DNA from 2 places in the Neobacillus sp. SM06 genome. Region 2 is predicted to be linked to the other one. Evidence: predicted binding sites of a transcription regulator. Region 2 holds the regulator's gene; the other holds the start of a gene.
The links. The regulator LexA, encoded in region 2, represses DNA repair genes until DNA is damaged. The targets are predictions, from matches to a motif close to CGAACATATGTTCG.
Positions count from the first base shown of each region.

Region 1: a site for LexA is predicted at 4,064-4,077, ahead of parE (DNA topoisomerase IV subunit B). Genes of this name have one in related genera too.

Region 1 covers NZ_JBNWEO010000015.1:499,487-506,856, forward strand. The annotation lists gene ACQYAD_RS12030 (histidine kinase dimerization/phospho-acceptor domain-containing protein) at 1-394, opposite strand, end outside; gene ACQYAD_RS12035 (transposase) at 958-2,409, shown strand; gene plsY (glycerol-3-phosphate 1-O-acyltransferase PlsY) at 2,643-3,242, opposite strand; gene ACQYAD_RS12045 (CoA-binding protein) at 3,429-3,842, shown strand; gene parE (DNA topoisomerase IV subunit B) at 4,187-6,166, shown strand; gene parC (DNA topoisomerase IV subunit A) at 6,163-7,370, shown strand, end outside.
Region 2 covers NZ_JBNWEO010000014.1:153,062-163,359, forward strand. The annotation lists gene treP (PTS system trehalose-specific EIIBC component) at 1-397, opposite strand, end outside; gene tkt (transketolase) at 817-2,826, opposite strand; gene ACQYAD_RS09320 (DUF896 domain-containing protein) at 3,000-3,233, opposite strand; gene ACQYAD_RS09325 (aldehyde dehydrogenase family protein) at 3,552-5,036, shown strand; gene ACQYAD_RS09330 (YneB family resolvase-like protein) at 5,099-5,761, opposite strand; gene yneA (cell division suppressor protein YneA) at 5,786-6,106, opposite strand; gene lexA (transcriptional repressor LexA) at 6,265-6,888, shown strand; gene glnA (type I glutamate--ammonia ligase) at 7,057-8,391, opposite strand; gene ACQYAD_RS09350 (MerR family transcriptional regulator) at 8,418-8,828, opposite strand; gene ACQYAD_RS09355 (aminotransferase class I/II-fold pyridoxal phosphate-dependent enzyme) at 9,011-10,288, opposite strand.

The sequences.
Region 1 (7,370 bases), on a different contig from region 2:
TCTCTAAATAATCCCTTTTTTCACTTAAGTCTTGATTAAAACGAAATAATTTCCGTTCAACCCGGCTGATCATTTCTTTCATATTTGAAAGTTCCGTTTTGATTGGAACACAAAATACATGAAGGTTTAAACCTTCATCAGTGGATTTATAAATTTGGTAAAACTGTTTTTGCGTTTTTCCATTCATCGGAATTTCGATAAATTCCAGATTGGTATTATTTTTTAAAAATGAAGTGGTATTTTGCTGATATTGACAATCAATTAATTCTACAAAGCTATCCGCCTCGACAAAATTTCGCTCTGCTACTTGGGACTTCTTCAGCACCTTTAGTTGCTGATCTAAAATAAAGTAAGGAAAAGGGACATTGTTCACGAAAATCTGATCAAAATTCATCTTTGAGATCATCCTTTTTTACAATCTGACAGTCAAGCCGCTTAATATGTAAAGTTTTTTAAAAACACACCGATCGCCGGTCTTATGAATCTAGTAAGTCTAATACTATCCGCAGTTCTATTTATATGCGGGGGAAAGAAAGAAATTTCTACAAATTTCGTAAAAAGTTAAATTTTTTATAGCTCTATCATAGCAAAATGGCAAAATAGCAACAATAACTGTGCTTAAATTAATCTCAGCTGGATAAAGCCTTTAAACTGGTTATACATATGAGCCACAGGACAAAAATCCTGAACCCTTGATAGTATTGACTTTATTTGATTATTAATTGAAAAAGTGTTTCCACGGTCACTGCGTGGAACGAATGCCTTTCGAGTTGTCAAATCTCACTTTAGACGAAATAGGGACCAAATTCGGTCGTTTTATAATTTTTTTACCCTAATTTTTTACAGGGGTTTAATGGAAGATAGAAACTTTGCCTATTTAGACAAAAAGAAAAGCCATAATGAATCTCCATTGGTAAAATAGAAGTACCAACACAACCATTACGAAAGGAATTCATTATGACTGATTCTATTATACCAAAATCATATTCAAATGTAATCTACCTTCAACCCTCATTTTCATTTGCGCAAGACAACTTCTCCTCTTTGCGCCACCTTCCTTATGTAAAATTGGCGCTTGATTTCCCTTGGGAAGAGGTTTTCGCTCCCATTGAACAAGAGTACATTAATGCAAGGTTTCAGCGAAATTGGGACAAGAGGAATCAAAGGAATTCTGATGAATCTCAAGTCGAATTATTTCCACATTTGCCAAGGGACGTGAGTGCGAAGCCAAAAAAATCGTCTAGAGGACGAGAGGGAATTGACTTTTATGTACTGTTAAAATCGTTTCTCTTAGCCCCACTTCTTTATGTGGAAGTCATGGTCACAAGTGTTCATTTCCAAGTGGTGGGGAACTCTGATTTTCGAATGGTTTGCGGTTTTACCAGCACTCCGTGCCTTAGGACCTTTGAACGTTTTGATCAGATTATGATCGAAAACGGATTATGGGAAAAGGCTCGTCAGCTTATGGTGAATTTCAACATCCAACAAGGAATTATAGAGAAAGAAGAACAATTGGCCGTCGATACTACACATGTCGAAGCCGAAGCCACTTTAAATGCAGTTCGCAAATGTGGCCATTCTGAACCATGCGATTGTCCGAAAATCCCTACGGATGACAATGTTGGACTTATGAGAAAAAGCAATACTGTTTCTTACATAGCCCATAAAGTAGCGCTTGTATGCGGTGTTAAATCGGAACTCCCATTATCTAGATGTGTTTTTAAAGGTGGAGAAAGTGATGCCATAACTCTCGAACCGACTTTGGAAAAGGTAAAGCAAGATCTTCCTGAAAAATTTCTGGAAAACGTGCAATACGTAAGCGCAGATGGAATCTATCAAAGTAAAGATAATCAACAATATGCAAAAAACATTCTTCAGACCAAACTATTGGCTCCGATTAATCCACGAAAAATCAAGGATCAAGAACTGGATGCCCGTGGAATGGCAAAACTCGATAAGTATGGTGTTCCACATTGTATTAGTGGACATAAGTTAAAATTGAAAGGGCTGGATGAAACAAAAAAGCAATACGTTTGGACATGTCCCGTATTTGATCCAAAGTATAAACAAGAAGGGCTCACTTGTTCGGAAGCCTGCCATATTCAATGTTGTAGCGGAGCCCAAACAGGCAGAACAATTCGGATTCAACAATCGCAAACGCCGCAAATAGATCCGGAATTTCCGCAACATCTTCAATCATTTAAAACAAAATTTTCGGAAAGAACGGCCATCGAGCGAGTTAACGCACAAGCCAAAGAAGGACTTAGCTTACGTAGAGTCCACAAACGGGGACGTGTAGCAGTAGAGGCCCATGTAGATCGATGCATCATAACCTCACACGTCTTGGCTTATATGTCCGTTCAAGAAACTGGACAGCTCTATCGAGGGTGGACAAAACTATCCGCATAGAAATTTTTAATAACGTAACTACCAGTTATTGTAAGTGCGAAAACTGATGACGGGATAAGTATGCCCTTTTTTAGGTTCCATTTACAAAAAAGATAAATAAGAAGTCGAGAAACTAAGAAAAATCATCTAAGGCCTTCTCCTCCATCCCAAAAATTTCAAGTTGCTTTATCCCAATTTTAATTTAGTCCTGTTGCTCTATGAAAAAAGCTTTAGAAGAACGGAAATGCGTTCTTCTAAAGCCATTTAATTTTTGGTTCAGTTTTGTTGATTATCCGCTTAATATTGGCACGATGCCGATAAAAAACGAACGAGGTTAGCAAAAGAACGACAATAATTAGGGGGATATCCCATCCGCGGATCACGCCTGAGGCAAATGAATAAACAATTGCTGCGATTCCTGCAAGCATAGACGATAATGAAACATATTTTGTTAAATACAAGCTGACAAAAAAAGTAAGCAATACAAATAAAAACAATATCGGGGTATAAAAAAGCAGTACCCCTCCTGAAGTAGCAACCGCTTTGCCACCACGGAATCCGGCAAAAAGAGGATACATATGGCCGATCACGGCAAAAACCCCCGCAAGCAGCGGACTAATATTCGCGTGCAACAAAACAGGGAGCGATGCTGCAAGCGTCCCTTTTAAAATATCTGCAAGCGTTACCGTCATTCCTGCTTTTACCCCAAGAGTTCGAAACGTATTGGTTCCGCCCAAATTCCCGCTGCCATGTTGGCGAATATCCGTTTTATAAAAAAGTTTGCCGACAATGAGGCCGGACGGAATCGACCCAAGCAAATAAGCAAGGATCACTACTGCAATTAGTGCGACCATTAACCATTTCACCCTCAATTCATTGATTCAGTTAATTTATTTTAACATGGATTTGCAAAAACGCCACCACTCATTTACAACCAACCACTATTATCTATTCAAAACTTAAATAGACAAAATATTATGTTTTCTAGTACAATGATAAATAGAGATAGGTTAAAAAATGGAAATAAAGGAGCGTTTAACATGAAAATTGAAAACCCTTCCAAAGAGGAAATCGGTGCGATTTTAAAAAAAGCAAAGCGAATTGCGGTTGTTGGTTTAAGCGATAAACCAGAAAGGGATTCATATGAAGTTGCAGAAGCATTGCAAAGAGCAGGGTATGAAATCATCCCCGTAAACCCTGCAATTCAAGAGGTGCTGGGTGTAAAAGCAGTTCCTTCTTTAAAAGCAATCGAGGGTCACGTTGATATAGTGGATGTATTTCGCCGTTCCGAACACCTACCGGAGATTGCAAAGGAATTCTTAGAGATTGACGCAGATGTTTTTTGGGCGCAGCTTGGCCTGGCGAACGAGGGAGCATATGCCTTGTTAAAAGAAAAAGGATATACAGTCATCATGAATCGCTGCATAAAAGTCGAACATGCTTTAATGAACTAACCGATTCAGTTTTCCTTAGAGCGAATATACTTCTAAATGGCAGTTACATAAACGTTCTGTTTGTGATGAAAATGAGGTCAAATCCGACCTCGTTTTTCTTTTTTCTGCAAATCCTTTTATGTCTAAAACTTGTTGTTTCTCTAAAATGCATTTGCCAAATCAAAATTAAACGCTAAAATAAAGCATAGACGCCGCAATGGATTGTGGTAAAATAAAACAGTGGAACATTCGTTCTAATTTTTATCAAAAAAAGGATTCTTCCGTGTTAAAATCGAATCAATAACTGACTAGAAGATAGCAAATTGAATGTTTTTCTTTTTGAAAGGTATGAAAGGGGTATTTTAGTGGCAAGAAATCAGCAAGTATTTGATTATAACGATGATGCGATCCAGGTGCTGGAAGGGCTCGAAGCGGTTCGGAAACGGCCGGGAATGTACATTGGTTCTACCGATTCACGCGGCCTGCATCATCTTGTTTACGAAATTGTCGATAATTCTGTCGATGAAGCGCTTGCAGGCTTTGGCGACCAAATTATCGTTAAAATTCATAAAGATAATTCCATCAGTGTCATGGATAAAGGACGGGGGATGCCGACCGGAATGCACAAGCTCGGTAAACCAACACCGGAAGTAATCCTCACCGTTTTGCACGCAGGTGGGAAATTTGGCCAGGGCGGCTACAAAACAAGCGGCGGTCTGCATGGTGTTGGTGCTTCTGTCGTTAATGCCTTGTCCGAATGGCTAGTTGTAACAATCAAACGTGATGGCTTTGTATATGAGCAGCGCTTCGAAAATGGCGGAAAGCCGGCAACAACTTTGGAGAAAATCGGTAAAACCAATCAAAGCGGGACAACGATTCATTTTAAACCTGATCCCACTATATTCTCCACAACCACTTTCAACTTTGAAACATTGTGCGAAAGGTTAAGAGAATCTGCTTTCCTTTTAAAAGGATTGAAGATTGAAATCATTGATGATCGCAATGATGTTCACGAAATGTTTTATTATGAAAATGGTGTCGAAGCATTTGTTGAATACTTGAATGAGGAAAAAGATGTATTGCACCCTGTTGTCAGTTTTGAAGGAACGCAAAATGGAATTGAAGTCGAATTTGCATTTCAATTTAATGATGGCTATTCGGAAAATATCCTTTCCTTTGTAAACAATGTTCGGACGAAAGACGGCGGAACCCATGAAGTCGGAGCGAGGACCGCCATGACTCGCGTATTCAACGATTATGCCAGGAAAGTCTCATTGCTGAAGGAAAAAGACAAAAACCTGGAAGGTACAGATATCCGTGAGGGTTTGGCAGCGATCATTTCCGTACGTATTCCGGAGGAACTGTTGCAGTTTGAGGGTCAGACTAAAGGGAAGCTGGGCACCAGTGAAGCAAGATCTGCTGTCGATTCAGTCGTCTCAGAACATTTGTCCTACTTTTTAGAGGAAAACCCCGATATTAGTTCTTTGCTCATCAAAAAAGCAATCAAAGCTTACCAAGCTCGCGAAGCGGCGCGAAAAGCACGGGAAGATGCCCGCAGCGGCAAAAAGCGAAAACGTGCCGAAACGGTTTTATCTGGTAAACTCACGCCCGCTCAATCGCGAAATCCTCAAAAAAATGAGCTCTATTTGGTTGAGGGCGACTCTGCAGGAGGTTCGGCTAAGCAAGGGCGTGACCGCCGCTTTCAAGCAGTTCTTCCGTTAAGAGGAAAAGTTATTAATACAGAAAAAGCAAAACTTGAAGATATTTTTAAAAACGAAGAAATCAACACAATTATCCACGCGATTGGGGCAGGGGTAGGAGCTGATTTCAATATACAAGATGTCAACTATGATAAAGTGATTATTATGACCGATGCCGACACCGACGGCGCCCATATCCAAGTCCTTCTGCTCACTTTCTTTTATCGCTATATGAAGCCCCTTGTTGAAGCGGGTAAAGTCTTTATTGCTCTTCCGCCACTTTATAAAGTCAGCAAAGGGACAGGGAAAAAAGAAATCATTGAATATGCTTGGAGCGATGACGAACTGAAAGGTGCGATCAAAAAAGTCGGAAGAGGCTACATCATCCAGCGGTATAAAGGTCTTGGCGAAATGAATGCCGATCAGTTGTGGGAAACTACGATGGATCCGGAAACACGAACGTTGATTCGTGTTAAAATAGACGATATTGCGAGAGCTGAAAGACGCGTAACGACACTTATGGGCGATAAAGTCGAGCCGCGAAGAAAATGGATTGAATCCCATGTTGCTTTTGGTTTGGAAGAAGAGGATACCATTCTCGAAAACGAAAATCTGACGGTTCCCGAGGAGGCAATTGAGAAATGAGCACAGTAGAAAAGTTTCGTGATCTGCCTCTTGAAGATGTCCTTGGTGACCGTTTTGGCAGATATAGCAAGTATATTATTCAAGAACGTGCGTTACCAGATGCGCGCGATGGCTTAAAGCCTGTACAAAGAAGAATCCTTTTTGCCATGCATGTAGAAGGGAACACCCATGATAAAGGCTTCCGTAAATCGGCGAAAACAGTCGGTAATGTCATCGGTAATTACCACCCGCACGGTGACTCCTCTGTTTATGAAGCGATGGTCAGAATGAGCCAAGAGTGGAAGGTTCGCAATGTTTTGGTCGAAATGCACGGCAATAACGGCAGTGTTGACGGTGATCCGCCGGCAGCGATGCGGTATACTGAAGCGAGGCTGTCAGCAATTGCAGCGGAATTGCTGCGCGACATTGAAAAACAGACTGTTGAATTTATACCGAATTTTGATGATACATCAAAAGAGCCGACGGTTTTGCCGGCAATGTTTCCAAATTTGCTTGTAAATGGCTCCACCGGAATTTCTGCCGGCTATGCAACCGAAATTCCGCCGCACCATCTTGGTGAAGTCATCGATGGTGTGATAATGAAGATGGATCATCCGAATGCCAGCGTCGATGAGTTGATGGCTGTTATAAAAGGGCCAGATTTCCCAACGGGCGGCATTATTCAAGGCATTGACGGGATTAAAAAAGCTTACGAAACCGGTAAAGGGAAGATTATTATTCGCGGCAAAGCGGAAATTGAAGATCTCCGCGGGGGTAGACAGCAAATTGTTATTACGGAAATACCGTTTGAAGTGAATAAAGCAAATCTTGTCAAAAAAATGGACGAATTGCGCCTTGATCGAAAGGTGGAAGGCATTTCCGAGATTCGCGATGAAACAGATCGAACAGGTCTTCGCATCGTCATTGAATTAAAAAAAGAAGCAGATGCTGAAGGTGTTCTTGCTTATTTATACAAAAATACCGATCTGCAAGTTCCTTATAATTTTAATATGGTGGCGATCCATAATAGACGTCCGAAATTAATGGGGCTCAGAGAACTGCTTGATGCGTACATTGAACATCAAAAGGAAGTTGTCACCCGAAGATCGGAATTTGAACTGACTAAAGCAAAAGAACGGCAGCATATCGTAGAAGGCTTAATGAAAGCTTTGTCGATTCTCGATGAAGTAATCGCAACGATTCGCGCTTCTAAAGACAAACGCGA
Region 2 (10,298 bases):
GGATATTGTTAATCCCCATTAACAAACCGGCTGTAACAATCGCAGGTAAAATGGGAATAAAAATATCTGCCAAGGTTTTAATTGCCCGCTGCAATGGATTTAAGTTGTTTACAGCAGCATCTTTTACATCTTGCTTGCTTGATTCACCAACCCCCGTTTGGCGAACCATTTCGTCATATACCTTATCAACTGTTCCTTGGCCAATAACCACTTGAAACTGTCCGTTAGCCGAAAAGGATCCTTTTACAAGATCAATATTTTCTAGTTCTTCTTTGTTGACAAGCCCCTCGTCTTTTAGTGCAAAGCGAAGGCGTGTTACGCAGTGAGTTGCTGCAGCAATATTCTCTTTTCCCCCTACTGCTTCAACGATTTCTTCTGCCGCTTTCTTCAGTTCCATGTTGTTCCCTCCTGATTTTGGTCATTCTTTCTCTATTCGACCTTTCCTTCGAAACCGCTTTCCTTTTAGCAAAAAAAGAACGTTTTTTCGGTAAACTGTGCACACTTAAGCTTATTTTTCCGAATTTGTTCCGAATTAAACGTCTCTATGTCTTCGAGATTTCAATCCGTAGAAGATCCCATTTTTTCACTAAAATACCGCTTACATTTCTATTACTTGTATATACAATCTATGTTTTAAAGTATAGCCTGTATATACAAGCACGTCAACCCCCCCTTTTTAAAAAATTTGTCGAATGATGTTTGTCTAAGGGCTAAATGGTGTTGGAGCTAGATTCCATCCTCAGCCTGAAACATTTATCCTTTCCTAGACCACAAAAAAGAGAATGAGCACGTGGCCCATCCTCTTTTTTTCTATTTCTATTTTTGAGAAAGCATTGCTTTGACCTTTTCCACAACATTTGTGACAGTAAAGCCATACTCCTCGATAATTTTTTCCCCTGGAGCAGAAGCACCAAATGTATCGATTGCTAAAACGTCACCTTCATCGCCAACATACTTATGCCAGCCAAGTGAAGATCCCATTTCAATTGCAAGGCGTTTCTTGATTTGTTTCGGCAGAATCGTTTCTTTGTATTCTTTCGATTGGGCTTCAAAGCGATCCCAAGAAGGCACGCTGACGACGGAAACGTCGATTCCTTCAGATGCTAAAGCTTTTTGTGCGTCAACCGCTAGACCCACTTCTGAACCTGTAGCTAAAAGCAAGGCATCCGGCCTTTCTTTTCCTGCTGGAGAAATCACGTAAGCTCCTTTCGAAACCCCATCATATGCAGTACGATCAGTATCTTTGATCGTTGGCAAGTTTTGGCGAGTGAGGACAAGAGCAGTTGGCTTGTCTGTCGATTCAACTGCAAGCTTCCAAGCGGCTGCTGTTTCATTGCCATCTGCCGGACGAACAACCGATAATCCAGGCATTGCCCTTAATGCAGCTAGTTGTTCAATTGGTTCGTGTGTAGGACCATCTTCACCAACTGCGATGCTGTCATGGGTAAACACATATGTCACGGGCAGACCCATCAACGCAGCAAGCCGGATCGCTGGACGTAAGTAATCAGAGAACACAAAGAATGTTCCGCCAAATATTTTGAGACCGCCATGAAGTGCCATTCCATTCATGGCTGCACCCATAGCAAATTCCCGTACGCCAAACCAAATATTGCGGCCTTCATAGGAACCAGGCATGAAATCATTTGAACCTTTAATCAATGTCTTATTTGAACCGGCAAGGTCGGCAGAACCGCCAATAAAAATTGGCAGGTTTTTCGCAATGCCGTTTAATACTTCTGCTGAAGAAGCACGGCTTGCTAAGCTTTTCCCTTCACTATAAACTGGAATATCTTTATCCCAACCCTCGGGAAGTTCACCTTTAAGGGCGCTTTCCAATTGACCAGCGAGTTCAGGGTATTCGTTTTTGTATTGCGCAAATAAATCTTGCCATTCTTTTTCTTTCTTAGCGCCATTTTCCACGATTAGGTTTTTAAAGTTTTCGTAAACTTCTTCAGGCACATGAAAATCTTCTTCAAATGTCCATTTATATGCCTCTTTTGTAAGCTTCAATTCATCTGCTCCAAGCGGGGCTCCATGAACACCAGACGTACCGGCCCGGTTTGGAGAACCGTAGCCAATTACGGTTTTTACTTCAATCATTGTTGGGCGGTCAAGATCATTTTGAGCTTCTTGCAAAACAGTCGCAATTTCTTCTAAATTGTTTCCATCTTCGACACGAAGGTATTGCCAGCCGTATGCCGTAAAACGGTCTTTTACGCTTTCACTAAAGGATTTGGACAATTCGCCGTCGAGCGAAATATCGTTCGAATCATATAACACGACTAGACGACCAAGTTTTAAGTGACCTGCAAGCGATGCAGCCTCAGCAGAAACACCCTCCATTAAGTCGCCATCACCGCAAATTGCATATGTAAAATGGTTAATCAATTCAATATTTTCTTTATTGTAAACACTGGCAGTGTGGCGTTCCGCCATTGCCATACCAACTGCCATCGCGATTCCCTGGCCAAGTGGTCCTGTCGTTGCTTCTACACCTTCAGTGTGTCCATACTCAGGGTGCCCCGGTGTTTTGCTTCCCCATTGTCTAAATTGCTTTAAATCTTCTATTGTAACATTATAGCCGGATAAATGAAGCAAACTGTATAACAATGCAGAACCATGTCCGGCAGAGAGTACAAACCGATCCCGGTTGAACCATTTTGGATTTTTCGGATTATGGTTCATAAACCGGGTCCATAGTGTGTACGCCATTGGAGCAGCCCCCATCGGCATTCCAGGGTGTCCGGAATTTGCTTTTTCAATCGCATCGATCGAAAGTGTGCGAATTGAAGTAACAGATAATTGATCAATTGTATTAAACATGTACAACATCCTTTCTTGATCACTAGTTAATCACTATAGTTTAATATTATAGTGCACCATCAATTTATACAACAGATTGGGCTAAAGAAAGACATAAAAAGCTATTTATTTTTATTTTGCGCGGAATATGGAAACCTATGTAAAAGGATACATTCTTGTATCCCTCTTTTTTGTTAATGAAGACGTTTGTTCTCTTGCATTCTTTTTAGCTTTTCAGGTGTTACATCATTTCCTTCGGGGTCAATAACTTTAACATTTGAAAGCGTATTTAGCATCGATGACCGGAAAGCCGAAAGATATTCACTTCTTAATTTTGTCTGTTCTTTTGCCTCCATCTTCGACAACCCAGATGTTTTAGCTTTTCTAGCAAGTTCATTGATTCTTGCTAATTTGTCTTTTGAAAGCACTAATATTCTCCTTTCACTCTTAAACCTTGTATTCGTCTGACAACTGATTCTACTAAAAAAATGGATGTCTGACAAGGATGAAGGTTTCTCGTAAAATGAATGGTGATCAAAAAGTTTATCTCGTATTCATAGTCAGTAACAGCGCTTTAGGATATGTGTTTGTTGATAATTGTCTAAAAATTTATAATATTTAGTATTGATTTAATAATTCTCACAGTGTTAACATTCTAATGTAACCGCTATCTTTTAGGTTTCCGACGTTTTACTACATGAAAAACATACCTGCTTTTTATTTACTACTTTTAAGGAGGAATTGTAATGAGTCAACTTACAGTAGTTTTAAAAGAAAAGGTAGAAAGGTTTTTAAGCGGAAAGAAAAAACTGTTTATCAATGGTGAATTTGTCGAAAGTCAAGCCCAAAAAACGTTTGACACGTATAATCCCGCAACCGGTGAAGTGCTTGCCACTGTTTCTGAAGCACTTGCAGAAGATATTGACCTTGCAGTCAAAGCTGCCCGGAAGGCATTTGATGAAAGCCCATGGTCAAAAATGAGCGCTTCTGAGCGAAGCCGTCTTATGTATAAACTCGCTGATCTAATGGAGGAAAACAGGGAAGAACTTGCACAGCTGGAAACGCTGGACAACGGTAAACCCATTCGTGAAACAACAAATGCTGATGTTCCTTTGGCTATTGAACATATGCGCTATTATGCAGGCTGGTCAACTAAGATTGTTGGTCAGACGATCCCTGTTAATGGTCCATACTTTAACTATACACGTCATGAAGCAGTTGGAGTGGTTGGACAAATTATCCCTTGGAATTTCCCGCTTCTTATGGCCATGTGGAAGCTTGGTGCTGCACTGGCAACCGGATGTACGGTTGTACTCAAACCTGCCGAGCAGACTCCTTTATCAGCACTTTACTTAGCGGAGTTAATTCAGGAAGCCGGTTTCCCGGCAGGTGTTGTCAACATTGTTCCAGGATTTGGTGAAACAGCTGGCCAGCCACTTGTTGAACATCCTTTGGTTGATAAAATTGCCTTTACCGGTTCGACCGAAGTAGGAAGACTCATAATGGCAAATGCCTCAAAAACATTGAAACGGGTGACCCTTGAGCTTGGCGGAAAATCGCCAAATATCATTCTTCCGGATGCAGACTTAACAAAAGCCATTCCCGGCGCTCTAAACGGGGTAATGTTTAACCAAGGTCAAGTTTGCTGTGCAGGTTCCCGTGTGTTTATTCAGAAGAAGCAGTTTGATAATGTTGTAGCAGATATGGCTTCCCATTCAAAAAAGATCAAGCAAGGAGCAGGAATCCATACTGATACAGAAATTGGGCCGTTAGTTTCAGCCGAACAGCAAAACAGGGTTCTTGGATATATTGAAAAAGGACTAAGTGAAGGGGCTCAGCTGGTTGCAGGGGGAAATAAGCCTCAAGAGCAAGGCTACTTCGTTTCCCCAACGATTTTTGCAGATGTCCGAGATGAAATGACAATTGCCAAAGAAGAAATCTTCGGCCCGGTAATCGCTGCGATGCCATATGACGATTTGGACGAATTAATTGACCGAGCAAACAATAGCGAATATGGACTAGCTGCGGGTGTTTGGACTCGCGATGTTGCAAAAGCCCATTACATTGCTGGAAAACTTCGTGCTGGTACTGTTTGGGTAAACTGTTACAATGCTTTTGATGCAGCCTCTCCATTTGGAGGATATAAGCAATCTGGTATCGGACGTGAGATGGGATCGTATGCTCTTGCTAACTATACAGAAGTGAAGAGCATCTGGATCTCACTTCAGTAAAAAATCTTGAAGTTTCATCGGTAAAAGGAACTCAATGGAGTTCCTTTTTTAATTTACTTGTTCTACCATTCGTTTTTTGTTTGCTTTTCTGCTGCATCCATATATTCTTTATACCTTCTATGTACGGTTGCCTTACTTACATCAAAACCCAAGCCTCTTAACGTGGCAGCAATTTCATGAAAGGTAAGATTCTTTTTCCGCAAGTTTATTATTTCCTCCACCGGCACTTCCTTTTTTTCTCTCCCGCCAAGGTGAAGATTGGATAAATTCTTGTGCGGTTCGAAACCATCCTTAATCGCCCGGGTGATTCCCCTGCTGATTTTCAAATTTGCAATTTTTCGTTGAAATTCTTCAACCGCACTTAAAATTTCAAGTACCATTAAATCAGCATCTGCCAAGTAAATTTCTCCATGGTCTTGGATGGTAAAAACGGCAATGCCCATTTTACGCAGTTCATGTAGCAAGGCTATCTTTGAGTGGCCCCTCCCTAGCCGGGTATCATCCTGTATTAAAAGAGCCTCTGCCTGCTTATCTTTAAACAGGGCAAGCGCCTCGATTATTCCTTCCCGATCGACATCAAACCCGCTATGCCTCTCCTCAATGATTTTTATTACTTCGAATTGGTGTTTGTTTGCAAAGGTTTCAAGTTCTTCTTTTTGTCTGGTTAACGATGTGTCTTGTGTAGACTTTTCAGTGCTAACCCGGCAGTAAATGATTGCCTTCATGTCCTTCAGAACCTTTCTATCTGCTTATTTTGCTGCGCTGGCAAATTCTTTTGCTCCAACTTCATTATTTTTAACCGGGATGGCAATTTTTTCGCCCGGGTATATCAAATCTCCTTCTATTTGATTGTGCTTTTTCACCCAGCTGATGAACTGATCATGCGAAAATGAGGATGTTTGGGAATATTCTTTTGCGATTTTCCAGAGTGAATCTCCTTCAGCAATGGTAATATTGACATAATTTTCTTTATGAAATGAGTTGGATTGAAAATAAATAATAAGAGCTGAACCAAAGCTCAGGATAACTAAAATAATGGCATATGAATAGCGATTCCACAAGTTCTTCATTTATCAACACTCCATTTTTAGAATATATGTTCGCTTCTATGCTTTTATTATAAATCGAACGTTTGTTTTCTGTCAACCAAAATTCGAACTTATGTTTGTATAAAATTATCTCGCATGCTATAATAAAGTTAACATTAACCAGGCGAGGTGCATCTGATATGACAAAATTATCAAAGCGGCAGCAGGATATCCTTGATTTCATAAAAGGGGAAGTTAAAAAAAAGGGTTATCCGCCATCTGTTCGGGAAATAGGAGAAGCTGTTGGCCTTGCTTCCAGTTCAACAGTTCACGGACATTTGGCAAGATTGGAGAGCAAAGGACTAATTAGAAGAGATCCAACAAAACCAAGAGCAATTGAAATTCTTGAAGTGGATGAAAGTACAACGATTCCAAAAAGCAATGTTGTCAATGTTCCAGTTGTTGGTAAAGTAACAGCTGGTCTGCCGATAACGGCGATTGAAAATGTTGAAGAGTATTTCCCGCTGCCAGAAAGACTCGCACCTCATGAGGATCAAGTCTTTATGCTCGAAATTATGGGAAACAGCATGATTGAAGCCGGAATTCTTGATGGTGACTATGTCATTGTAAGACAGCAAAAAACTGCTAACAATGGAGATATTGTTGTAGCGATGACAGAGGAAGATGAAGCAACATGCAAGAGGTTTTTTAAAGAAAAGGATTATATCCGCCTTCAGCCTGAGAATTCCACAATGGAACCGATAATCCTAAAGAATGTTGCCATTCTTGGAAAAGTCATCGGGGTTTACAGGCAGATTCATTAATACTCTAGCAGAGTATTCATTACTTAAATTTTCAAAAAGCACGCTACTATTCAACGTGCTTTTTTATTTTATTGCCAATTTGCGATTTTTCTAATAGAATCCCAAAATGTACAGTAGTAAGCTTAGAACAAAAAGTCCTGATGCATTGTGCGCCAGGACTTTTTGTTATTAATACATTTGCAAATACTGCTCTCTCTCCCAAGGGTGAACGGCTGTTCTAAACATATCCCATTCAATTTCTTTTGCTTCAAGGAAATGCTCAAGGATGTGTTCGCCAAGACCGGCAGTGATAACTTCGTCTTTTTTCAATTCATCTAACGCAGCTGCCAATGTTGCTGGAAGATCGATGATGCCTTCTGCGATTCTTTCTTGTTTGTTCATTACATAGATGTTGCGGTCAACAGCATTTGGAGGTGTTAATTTGTTCTTAATACCATCCAATCCTGCTTTAAGCAAAACAGCCATTGCAAGGTATGGGTTTGCAGATGGGTCAACACTGCGTACCTCAACACGTGTGCTCATACCGCGTGAAGCTGGAATTCGAATTAACGGAGAACGATTACGTGCAGACCATGCAACATAACAAGGTGCCTCATATCCAGGAACAAGTCGCTTGTATGAATTTACAGTTGGGTTGGTAACAGCTGTGAAACTTGGCGCATGTTTTAGAATTCCTGCGATGAATTGACGAGCTGTGTCACTTAACTCAAGATCACCTGTTGGCTCATAGAATGCATTTTGTCCGTCTTTGAATAAAGAAAGGTTGCAGTGCATACCAGATCCGTTTACGCCGAATAATGGTTTTGGCATGAAAGTAGCATGCAAGCCATGTTTTCTGGCAATGGTTTTAACTACAAGTTTGAATGTTTGGATATGGTCACAAGCTGTAATTGCATCTGCGTATTTGAAGTCAATTTCATGCTGTCCAGGTGCCACTTCATGGTGAGAAGCTTCGATTTCAAAGCCCATTTCTTCAAGCTCTAGCACGATATCACGGCGGCAGTTTTCGCCAAGGTCAGTAGGAGCCAAGTCGAAGTATCCTCCATTGTCGTTCAATTCTAAAGTAGGTTCACCAACTTGATCCAATTTAAACAAGAAGAATTCCGGCTCTGGTCCAAGGTTGAAATTCGTGAAGCCCATTTCTTCCATCTCTTTCAAAACGCGTTTTAAATTGTTACGCGGATCGCCTTCGAACGGTTTCCCTTCCGGAGTATAAATGTCACAGATAAACCTTGCTACTTTTCCCTTCTCAGCAGTCCACGGGAAAATGACAAAAGTATTTAAGTCCGGATATAAAAGCATATCTGATTCTTCAATTCGCACGAAACCTTCAATTGAAGATCCATCAAACATCATTTTGTTATCGAGAGCTTTTTCTAATTGGCTGATTGGAATTTCAACGTTTTTAATTGTTCCAAGGATATCAGTAAATTGTAAACGAATAAATTTAACATTTTCTTCTTTCGTGATTCGAATGATATCTTCTCTCGTATACTTTGCCATTTCCTTACCTCCAAAAATAGTTTAATTTAATTTAGGTAAAAACGAGACATGTCGCCTTGACGCAATGATGAGCGGTTGAATCGGCCTGCTTGGTACAATTCATTGCGAAGCAGATTTCGCAATTCATCATCTGTCAGGTCACGTTTCGCTTTTTCGGGTTGCTGCTGGAGGTCTTGAGTTGCAAGCGGCTGCTCATTTACCAATAATACCTTCTTAATCCCTGCCATATTTAGTCCTTGATCGATTAAGTCTTTAATTTCTAATAGCCGATCGATATCATTTAAACTAAACATACGGCGGTTGCCGTCTGTTCTGGCAGGAGAAATTAATTGATGTTCCTCGTAATAGCGGATCTGCCGAGCGGATAATTCCGTCAGTTGCATCACGATTCCGATGGGAAACAACGGCATTGAACGGCGTATTTCACTTCCACCCAAGGTTTCTCCTCCTTTTGCTTGGCTTATCAGAATTTATATCCATAAATAGTGATAAGCATAAATTCACTACGCCTCTATCTTCGTCCCAGGGGACTCGCCAATCGGCAAGTTTTGATTTAATTCATATTGTCATTATATTTGATGTAAAATTTCTTGTCAATCAAATGTTAGTTTTTCTCACATCATTTTTCATTTAGGTGAATAAACCCTTTTGCAGCCAAATGATCGAGTGCCAGGCATACTGCCATCTTAACATGGGAATATGTCAGTCCGCCTTGGACATAAGCTGTATACGGTGGCCGAATCGGTCCGTCAGCGGTAAGTTCAATGCTTGCCCCCTGAATAAATGTCCCTGCTGCCATGATCACATCGTCTTCATACCCCGGCATATAGCTTGGATAGGGTGTTACATGGGAATTAATTGGCGATGCAAACTGAATTGACTGGCAAAAGGCAATCATTTTATCACGGTCATTAAATTCAACAGACTGAATTAAATCCGTTCTTTTTGCATCCCATTTCGGTGTTGATTTCATCCCAAATGTTTCAAGCATTGCTGCTGTAAAAACAGCTCCTTTCAGCGCTTCGGCAACAACATGCGGTGCTAAGAAAAAACCTTGGTACATTTCTTGCAGACTGTAAAGCGACGCACCTGCCTCTGCTCCGATCCCTGGTGAAGTCATCCGATATGAACAGGCCTCAACCAATTTTTTATTTCCAACAATGTATCCGCCTGTTTTTGCAAGACCACCGCCCGGATTTTTAATGAGCGACCCCGCCATTAAATCTGCTCCAACATGGCAAGGTTCCTGTTCTTCAACGAATTCTCCATAGCAGTTATCCACAAATACAACCACGTCTTTTTTGATTTCTTTTACAAACTCAATCATCTCCTTGATCTGACGAATGGTAAAAGATGGCCTTGTCGCATAGCCTTTTGACCGTTGAATCCCTATCATTTTGGTTTTTGGGCTAATTTTAGCCTCAACCTTTTTCCAGTCAATTTCACCTTTTGAAGTTAATGGAACGCTGTCATAGCCAATTCCAAATTCTTTTAGTGAACCGACACCATTTCCGCGGATACCGACAATTTCCTCAAGGGTATCATATGGCTTCCCTGTTATGTATAATAGTTCATCGCCTGGACGCAAAATTCCAAACAAGGCAATTGAGATCGCATGGGTTCCTGAGATGATTTGTGGACGAACAATGCCTGCTTCAGCTCCAAAAACATCTGCATAAATCTTTTCTAACGTATCGCGCCCGCTGTCATCATAACCGTAACCTGTTGACGGGATAAAATGAGAATCACTTACTTTATGTTTTTGAAAACTTTGCAAAACTCTAAACTGGTTGCTTTCACTCCTTTCATCCATTTTACGGTGAATGTTCCCAATTCGTTGCTCCACTTCGGTTACCCGTTTGCGCAGCTCTTCCCCAAACTGTAAATGTTGATACATTTTCCTGCTC